DNA from 4 places in the Shinella sp. GW821-FHT11G07 genome. Region 1 is predicted to be linked to each of the others. Evidence: riboswitches for the same ligand, from Rfam matches in the RefSeq annotation. Region 1 holds a riboswitch; each other region holds the start of a gene.

The links. Region 1 has a riboswitch for cobalamin ahead of AC1RT2_RS24295 (TonB-dependent receptor plug domain-containing protein). Riboswitches for the same ligand answer to the same signal wherever they lie in the genome.
Region 2: it holds a riboswitch for cobalamin, as region 1 does, so the genes downstream of both, metE (5-methyltetrahydropteroyltriglutamate--homocysteine S-methyltransferase) here and AC1RT2_RS24295 (TonB-dependent receptor plug domain-containing protein) in region 1, are expected to answer to the same signal.
Region 3: it holds a riboswitch for cobalamin, as region 1 does, so the genes downstream of both, AC1RT2_RS04510 (CbtB domain-containing protein) here and AC1RT2_RS24295 (TonB-dependent receptor plug domain-containing protein) in region 1, are expected to answer to the same signal.
Region 4: it holds a riboswitch for cobalamin, as region 1 does, so the genes downstream of both, AC1RT2_RS00370 (ABC transporter substrate-binding protein) here and AC1RT2_RS24295 (TonB-dependent receptor plug domain-containing protein) in region 1, are expected to answer to the same signal.

The regions. Positions count from the first base shown of each region.
Region 1 is NZ_JBXARJ010000014.1:71,563-73,757, forward strand. Features, by position in the region: gene AC1RT2_RS24295 (TonB-dependent receptor plug domain-containing protein) at 1-1,271, opposite strand, end outside; cobalamin riboswitch at 1,432-1,635, opposite strand; gene AC1RT2_RS24300 (helix-turn-helix domain-containing protein) at 1,856-2,089, opposite strand; gene AC1RT2_RS24305 (iron chelate uptake ABC transporter family permease subunit) at 2,036-2,195, shown strand, end outside.
Region 2 is NZ_JBXARJ010000007.1:161,086-163,280, forward strand. Features, by position in the region: gene AC1RT2_RS15465 (aromatic ring-hydroxylating oxygenase subunit alpha) at 1-505, shown strand, start outside; cobalamin riboswitch at 557-761, shown strand; gene metE (5-methyltetrahydropteroyltriglutamate--homocysteine S-methyltransferase) at 847-2,195, shown strand, end outside.
Region 3 is NZ_JBXARJ010000002.1:207,237-209,431, forward strand. Features, by position in the region: gene AC1RT2_RS04505 (peptidoglycan-binding domain-containing protein) at 1-802, shown strand, start outside; cobalamin riboswitch at 882-1,247, shown strand; gene AC1RT2_RS04510 (CbtB domain-containing protein) at 1,295-1,471, shown strand; gene AC1RT2_RS04515 (CbtA family protein) at 1,484-2,195, shown strand, end outside.
Region 4 is NZ_JBXARJ010000001.1:71,017-73,211, reverse strand. Features, by position in the region: gene AC1RT2_RS00375 (MurR/RpiR family transcriptional regulator) at 1-416, shown strand, start outside; cobalamin riboswitch at 451-682, shown strand; gene AC1RT2_RS00370 (ABC transporter substrate-binding protein) at 902-1,909, shown strand; gene AC1RT2_RS00365 (FecCD family ABC transporter permease) at 1,909-2,195, shown strand, end outside.

The sequences.
Region 1 (2,195 bases):
GTCGGGTTGGTCACGGCCGTGCCGATGGAGGCATGCAGCCGTGTTTCCGCGTCGGGTATCTGCCAGGCGGCGCTCACCGTCCAGGTCGCGGCATCCGAGAAGGCGTTGTTCCAGTCCTGTCGCGCGCCGGCATTGAGATAGAGCTGGTCGAAGAACTCGCCGCGATACTCACCGATCAGCGAATGGGCGTTGCGGCTGAAGGTTTCGGTAAGATGCGAGGGCGAGAAGGTCTCGCGCTGCCATTCGTAGCCGGCGGTCAGCTGGTGGACCTGGTTGTCCAGGTCGTCGTAGCGGTAGGAGGCCTGGTAGGTCGCGTTGTAGCGGTTGCCATCGTTCCAGCTGTCGCCGAAGTCCTCGGAGTGGTTGAAGCGATAGATGTCGTTGCCGGAAAAGCGCGCCTTCTGCGTTAGCGCGCCGTCACGCGCGGTGTTGGTGAGGCCGATCGAGCCGAAGAACTCGCGGCTTTTCGTATAATCGTCCGCATCATAGGTCATCGCGGTGTCGTAGTTCTGCGGATCCAGATCGCTGCGGCGGTTGACGTAGCGCAGCGTACCATCCACCACCGTATCGGGCGACAGGTCCACCGTGAACTTGCCGTTCAGCGTGCCGTTGCGGTCGCCGTCGTCTTCCTTCCCCATGTCGGAAATGTTGAAACCTTCCGAACGGCGCAGGACGCCGGCGAGCGAATAGTCGAAATTTTCGCCGCCGCCGCGGGTGGAGAGCGCGCCCATCACCGTGCCATCCGCACCGACTTCTGTACGGGCCGTCGATTTGGTCGAATTGCGCTCGCCCTTTTTAGTGATGATGTTGATGACGCCGGACATGGCGTTGGCGCCCCAGAAAGTGCTCTGCGGGCCGCGCAGGATCTCGATGCGATCGATATCGTCGGCAAGCAGGCTGCCGAAGTCGAATTCGCCCTGGCCATTGTCATTGACCTCGACGCCGTCGATGACGACAAGCACTTGATTGCCTTCCGCGCCGCGCACGCGCACCTGCGTCAGGCCACTGTAGGACCCTGTCCGCGATACGGCAAAACCCGGCACGAACCGAAGCGCATCTGCCACGTAGCGAACCTGGTTCTTCTCGATCTCTTTGCCAGTGATGACGGTGACGGCACGGCCGGACTTCCTTAGTTCCACCGAGGTGAGACCGTCAGTAATCACGATCTCGTCGAGCATGGTCGGCGTTTCGGCTACCGGCTGATCCTGCGCCAGGACGGGCTGACACAATACGATCGCAAGCAGGGAAGCCCCCGCCAGATAGTTCTTCATATTTCCCCCACGGCAGGCTGATCCCTGCACGGTTACCAACCGCGGGCGAGTGAGGATTTCCGGAGAGCTGGCGCTTCCCTAAACCGTCCACCGACGCGGCGACATCTTCGACAATGTCACCACTACGACCGGCCGCGCCCGGACACTCCCCGTATCCTGGCATGGGTGACCGGGACAGGCAGGTCTCCTGACTTCCGCGTCATCGCTTGTCCCGCCTTCCCACGCATTCGCGCAGTGGCATCATGAGGCAAGCTCGGCGGTTACAGTTGCGGGGGCAGTCACGGTCTCGGCCCCTGATGGGTAATCCTCACCGTGTTCCCTTTTCATCCGTCGTACTGACGGAACCTGTTCCGTAATCAACATATATTGACGGTTGTGAGCCGGGGTCAAGGGATGAAGGATCCTACCCACAGGCCGATTTGGATTCAATGAATGGCGCCTGCTTGGCAATGTGATTTTGGGCGATGTTTCAGCCCTGCGGGTCGGGTGCGGTCATGTCTGCGACCTGTTGGTGCGGCACCATAGGCCGCTGGCCCCGATGTTGTTCGTCTGAATCGATCCGCCGCGCTGCCGGTCGGATATTTTTAAACCGGAGTTCGAGACTGGGAGTATCGCTTGCCGGTGCTTCCGGGCGGGTGGCCGAAATGTTTGTGATAGGCTGTGCAGAAGTTGCTGGCATGGTTGTAGCCGGTGAAATGGGCTGCCTGCGCGACCGTCCAGTCTTGTCCCTCCAGCCCTGCCCGCGCCGTTTCCATGCGCACGTCATGGACGAAGGAAAAGACCGTCTGCCCATAGACGTGCCGGAACTTCGTTTTCAAGCCGGATATGCTGAGGCCCGCTTCGCGCGCCAGGGATTGCAGGCTGTGTGCGGCGCCCGGCTCGTTGATCTCAACGACTTCGCGGTGGCACAGACAGCGAGTTTTG
Region 2 (2,195 bases), on a different contig from region 1:
CGGCATCGAAGTCGGCTCGGGCAACCACTGGCAGACGTCGCGCGAAGGCCGCGAGGCGATCCATGCCTTCCGCTATGCGCTTTATGACGGCGTGCAGAGCGGCAGCGAGGACGGCAAGGCCGTTGCGCCGCTGATGGGCCGCTTTTCCGATTTCGACGGCGGCGTCACCTCTATCCATCTCGGCGGCACGACTTTTCTTGTCTGTTATCCCGACCACGGCATGATCTACCGCTTCATCCCGAAGACGGCGGGGACGTGCGAGATGGAACTGATCTGGCTCGTCGACGGCAAAGCGGAGGAGGGCAGGGATTACGATCTCGAAAAGCTCACCTGGCTGTGGAAGGTCACGACGGCGGAAGACAAGACGATCATCGAGCACACGGCGCGCGGTGTGCAGTCGCACTATTTCGTGCCCGGGCCGATCGCGCCAATGGAGCAGAACGAGCTTCGCTATATCGACTGGTATCTCGAAGAGATCAGTCGCCCGGACGGCGTGGGCGCATAAGAAAAAGATATAAAGATATCTTTATATCATTGACGAATGACTCCGGACAGACGATGATCCCGCCATCGAGGTTCTTCGGGTTCCGATCCGAAGCTAAGAGGGAATCCGGTGCGACCTTCGGGTCCATGCCGGAGCTGCCCCCGCAACTGTAAGCGGCGAGTTTCGTCCACCATGTCACTGAGGAAGACGCCTCGGGAAGACGGACGCAAGCGCTGACCCGCCCCCGATAGATAACGTCCACGGGCGGGGTGTCCCGGTGTGCCGCTTTTGCGACCGGCCACCTGTGCGCCGCCGTCGTCGATGCGTCATTCCTCCCTGCCCATAACCTACGGGGTAGGAAAATGACCATCAGAACTGCAAATCTCGGTTTTCCCAGGATTGGAAGACATCGCGAGCTGAAATTCGCGCTCGAAGCCTATTGGTCCGGCAAGGCGGACCGCACGTCGCTGCTCGACGTCGGAAAGACGCTGAGGGCGGAAAACTGGAAGCTCCAGCAGGAGAAGGGGATCGACGCGATCCCGTCCAACGATTTCTCCTTCTATGACCACGTTCTCGATACCGCCGTCATGGTGGGTGCCATTCCGCCGGCCTACGGCTGGACCGGCGGGCCTGTCGACCTCGACATCTATTTCGCCATGGCGCGCGGTGCGACCGGCGGCGAGCATGCCGCCTGCGGCCACGCCCATCACGGGCAGGGCGTGCCGGCGCTCGAAATGACGAAATGGTTCGACACGAACTACCACTACATGGTGCCGGAATTTTCCGCCGACCTAGCCTTCGCGCTGACGGAGAACCGGCCGCTGCAAAGCTTCCTGGAGGCGAAGGCGCTCGGTATCCACACCCGTCCCGCCCTCCTCGGCCCGGTCACTTTCCTGAAGCTCGGCAAGACGCGGGATGGGTCGGATGCCCTCGACCTGCTCGACCGTCTTCTGCCGGTCTATGGCCGTATTCTTGCGGAACTCGCCGAGGCGGGGGCGGACTGGGTGCAAATCGACGAGCCGTGCCTTGTGCTCGACCTTTCCGACAAGGAGCGCGATGGCCTGAAGCGAGCCTATGCGGCCCTGTCGAAGGCCGCGCCCGGTCTCCGCATCCTGCTGGCCGGTTACTTCGGGCGTCTTGGCGAAAACCTTGGCACAGCGGTCAGCCTTCCCGTCGCCGGCCTGCATGTCGATCTGGTGCGCGCACCGCAGGAACTGGAAACGATCGCCGAAACGGCACCGGGGACGCTGCATCTCTCGCTCGGTGTCATCGACGGCCGCAATGTCTGGCGGGCGGATCTGGCGTCGCTGGCGCAGCGGCTCGTGCCGATCATTGCGCGCCGCGGAGTGGGCAACATCGAGATCGCGCCGTCCTGCTCGCTGCTGCACGTGCCGATCGATACCGCGCTTGAAACGGCACTCGACGACGAGCTTCGTTCCTGGCTCGCCTTCGCCACGCAGAAGCTTGAGGAACTCGCGTTGCTCGGCCGTCATGCCGAAGCCGGTGCCGTCGAGCAAGGCGGTGCCGTCGCTGCCCGCCTGACCTCGGTGCGCGTGCACGACCCGCTCGTCCAGGGCCGATTGAAGGCGCTGGAGGGTGCGGCGCAGACGCGCAACCTGCCGTTTGGCGGGCGCCAGGCGATCCAGCGCCGGCGTTTCGGCCTGCCGCTTTTCCCCACCACCACCATCGGCTCCTTCCCGCAGACGGCCGA
Region 3 (2,195 bases), on a different contig from region 1:
TGCGGCCGACGCCGAGGCGAAGGCCACGGAAGCGGCCCGCCTTGCCGACGAGGCGGAAAAGCGCGCCGAAGAGGCGGCGACGGCAAAGAAGCAGGCTGAAGCCGATGACGCGGCAGCCGCAGCCCGTAAAAATGAAGCGCAGGGTGCCGAGACGAAGGACCGGGGCCTTGCCGTGGAACAGGCCGATGCGGCGAAGCGCGAGGAGGAAACCTTCCGGAAAGCCGTGCTCGACGGTTCGGCAGATGCTTTCCGCGACTATCTCAGGGCATATCCGAATGGTCGGTTCCTCGCGGATGCCCGCGAACGGCTGTCGACGCTCGCCGATGCCGCGCGTCAGCAAACACAGGAAACCAAGCCGAAGCAGGAGACGGCGACCGCGGAAACCGAGCGCAAGGTTGTCGAGGACCCGGTCATTGACCCCCGCGAAGCCTATATGCAGCGCTCGACCCGTGTGCAGGCGCAGCGCTGGCTGAGCGTTCTGGGCTTCAACACCTATGGCGCGGACGGCGTGTTCGGCCCGCGTACCCGCTCGGCGATCGCGTCATGGCAGGGCTCGTCCGGTTATCGCGCTGACGGCTACCTGTCGCGTGCGCAGTTCCGTGAACTCCGGCAGGCCGCGCAATATGCTCAGGCTCGCCAGAATCGCCAGCGTCAATATCAGCAGCGCCAGTACCAGCAACGTCAGTATCAGCAGGACTATGACGTGCTGGAAGGTCCGGTCGATGGCTACTATGAGCGCTACAACGGCGACGACGGCTATTACAACAATGGCGGCGGCATGGTGATCATTCCCGGCTATTGAGATTGCGACGACCGAACGGCGGTTTCAGCACAGGTCATGCCGCTGCCGGTCGATTGACTTCACGGGACGGGAAGCATAATCATCCGCAGTATTGGATGGTTCCCGGATCCGGAAACGGATCGGGGAGTAAATGGGAATGTGACGCGGCGGACCCAAATAGGGCGCTGCAATCACGGCCGACCCCGCGACTGTAGAGTGGCGAGGAACGTTCATCCGGTGGGGAGGATTGGTGTGGGTCATGGGGCATGGTGCTCCGGGCTGCACCGAGAAAACCAGCCGGAAAAGCCACTGGGTGGCATTGCGATAAGCCAAGGCTCGGACGCCTCTTTTTCTACGAATCGTCCACCTTTCGCGATGCTGATGCCCGGGAAGGTGAGAGCGGTCCGCAGGCGTGAAAACGCCGGACGCCATGAGCCAGGAGACCTGCCAGCCGATGAGGGCATATCGCTCGACCTGGGGAGGGGCTTCCCCAACGCCTGCACGGAGGTTGTCATGGCTGTTTCCGCTACGTCTACTGTTACCCTTTCCGCAAACGATCGCCTTGTCGCCGGCGCGCTTGCGCTGCTGCTCGGTGCCTTCCTTGTTTTCAGCGCCGGCCTCGCAAATTCGGCCGTGCTGCACGATACGGCGCACGACACCCGTCACTCCTACGGCTTTCCCTGCCACTAAGGAGTTTTTGACATGATCGTTCGTTATCTCCTGGCCGCCCTGGTGGCCGGGCTGTTCTCTGGTGTGCTGATGACGGCCGCCCAGGAGGCGCGAGTCGTGCCGCTCATTCTTCACGCAGAAGAATTCGAAGGCGGCGGAGAAGAAACCGCACCGACGACCGACGGCACGACACCCGCCACGACGCAGGAGCATTCCTCGCTCGGTGCCGTGATTCTGGACGTCGCATCGTATCTGTCGCCGGTTTCCGTCGCCTATGCCCATGAGGGCGAAGAGCACGAGGAAGGTGGCATCATGTTCGGCATGAGCCGTTTCTCCGGCACGCTTTTGGCCAACCTCGTCACCGGCACCGGCTTTGCGCTTCTGCTGGCGGGTTTCAGCCTGGTTTCCGGACACCCGATCACCGTCGCGAATGGTGCGCTCTGGGGTGCCGCCGGCTGGCTTGCCGTGCATATGCTGCCGGCCATCGGCCTGCCGCCGGAACTTCCGGGTTTCCCGGCTGCTGATCTTACCCAGCGCCAGATATGGTGGGTTGCGACCGTCCTGCTCTCGGCCGGGGGACTGTACCTCCTGTTCCTGAAGCAAGGTATCGTGGCCAAGGTCGCTGGCATCGTGTTGATTGCGGCGCCGCAGGTTTACGGCGCGCCGCAGCCGAGCGACATTTCCAGCAACGTTCCGGCCGTTCTCGGTGCGGAGTTCGCGGTTGCGGCACTTGCCACGACGCTGT
Region 4 (2,195 bases), on a different contig from region 1:
TCGCCCAGTATTTTGCGAGCCAGCTTTCCTATACCCGCTCGCGCGTCCAGTTCGTCGATGGCGTCAACGGCACCTATGCCGAAGTGCTCGACGGTTCCGTCGAGGGGCGGCTGCTCTTCCTGCACGACGTGCGCCGCTTCGCCGCCAAGGCGCGACCGCTGGCGCTGGAGGCGCGGCGTGCCGGCGTCAAGGTCGTGCTGCTCACCGATGAATTCTGCCCCTGGGGGCCGGAGGTCTCCGACATCTGCCTCGTCGTACCCGGCTCCCATGGTCCGCTGTGGGATGGTGCCGCCACCATGACGGCCGTCATGGACCTCATGCTCAGCAACATCATCGTCGTGATGGGCGAGGCGGTGAGTGAACGCGTCGATACGCTGACCCGCCTGCAGGATGTCTTCGGGGATTTCGAGACCTGACGGCTATCGCGCCTTGACGCTGCCGAGTGGCGCGGACTAAGGATGGGCCGACGGTTCCCTGACGGATGACTCCCAGGGGATTAATAGGGAACACGGTGCGGACGACCCAACAGGGACCCATTCCGTGGCTGCCCCCGCAACTGTAGGCGGATTGCCGCCTGTCCTCGGACGCGTTTATGCGTCATGCCACTGCGGTTTTCCGCGGGAAGGCAGACAGGCAGCAGATATCCGTGAGCCAGGAGACCTGCCGTCATAGCAACAATCCAAGTCACGGGCGGGGATGCCCGGAACGGAGACGCCATGACGATTTTCGCTGCCACCCCTGGCAGATATCTACTCGCTTTCTCCCGACCGCAATCGATCCGCTCCTGTTGGTGCGTCGGCTAGGCTTCTGCCTGCCGCCGTGTCCCTCCGCGCCTTTTGCGCAGTCCTTCATTCGGGAGAAACCCATGACCATCTTTGCCGCGGCCTCACGTGCCGCCCCTCTGCTTTCGTTCGTTGCCGGCACGGCAGCTTTTGTTCTCTCCTCGGGTGCGGTCCACGCCGCCGAAACCCAGTATCCGCTGACGTTCGAGAATTGCGGCCGTCCGGTCACCTTCGAGAAGGCGCCGGAGCGTGCCGTCTCACTCGGCCAGAGTTCGACCGAAATCCTCTACCTGCTCGGCGTCGGCGACCGCATGGTCGGCACCGCGGTCTGGATCGGCCCGGTTCTGACCGGTTACGAGGAGGCCAATGCCAAGGTCGAGCGCCTTGCCGACAATGATCCGAGCTTCGAGAGCGTCGTCGCCAAGAAGCCGGACCTCGTGACGGCGCAGTTCCAGTGGCATGTCGGCCCGGAAGGCATCGTCGCGACGCCGGAACAGTTCGAGGAATTGAAGATCCCCGTCTACACCTCGCCAGCCGATTGCATCGGCAAAGACAATACCGGTGGCGGAGACGGTGTGCGCAAGACGGTCTTCACCATGGACCTTATCTACAAGGAAATCAGCGAACTGGCGCAGATTTTCAATGTACAGGATCAGGGCGAGAAGGTGATCGCCGAGCTCAAGGCCCGCGAGGCCGCGGCCCGCAAGAAGATCGCCTCTGCCGACGGCAAGCTGTCCGCCGTCTTCTGGTTCTCCAGCGCCGAACTCGACATCGACCCCTATGTCGCCGGCCGCAACGGCGCGCCGGGCTACATCCTGTCCGCGCTCGGCATCAAGAACGTCATCGAGAGCGACGAGGAATGGCCGACCGTCGGCTGGGAAACCGTTGCCAAGGCCGATCCGACGATCATCGTCGCCGGCAAGATGGAACGCCGCCGCTTCCCGGCCGATGACGTCGCCGTCAAGCACAAGTTCCTGAAGGAAGATCCGGTCGCCAGCCTGATGCCGGCGGTCAAGAACGGCTATGTGGTCGACATGGACGCCCAGGCGATGAACCCGACGATCCGCACCATCGAGGGCATCGAAGTGCTCGCCGACGCGGTCGAAAAGGCTGGCCTCGCCAAGTGATGGCAGATCGCCCCCTCTTGCTCCGGACGGGCGCCGCTTTCGCGGCGCTCGTGCTCCTGCTTGCCGCACTCGGTGTGGGCGCGGCGGTTGGCGAGACGGCAATCCCGCTCGATGTCGTGGCCAAGACGGTGGCGAACCGTCTTTGGCAGGCGGGTTATGCGCTGGAGCCGATCGACGAGGGCATCATCTGGAACTACCGACTGAGCCGCGCCGTGGTCGCCGCCTGCTGCGGCTCGGCATTGGCGCTTTCCGGCGTGATCCTGCAATCGCTACTGCGCAATGCGCT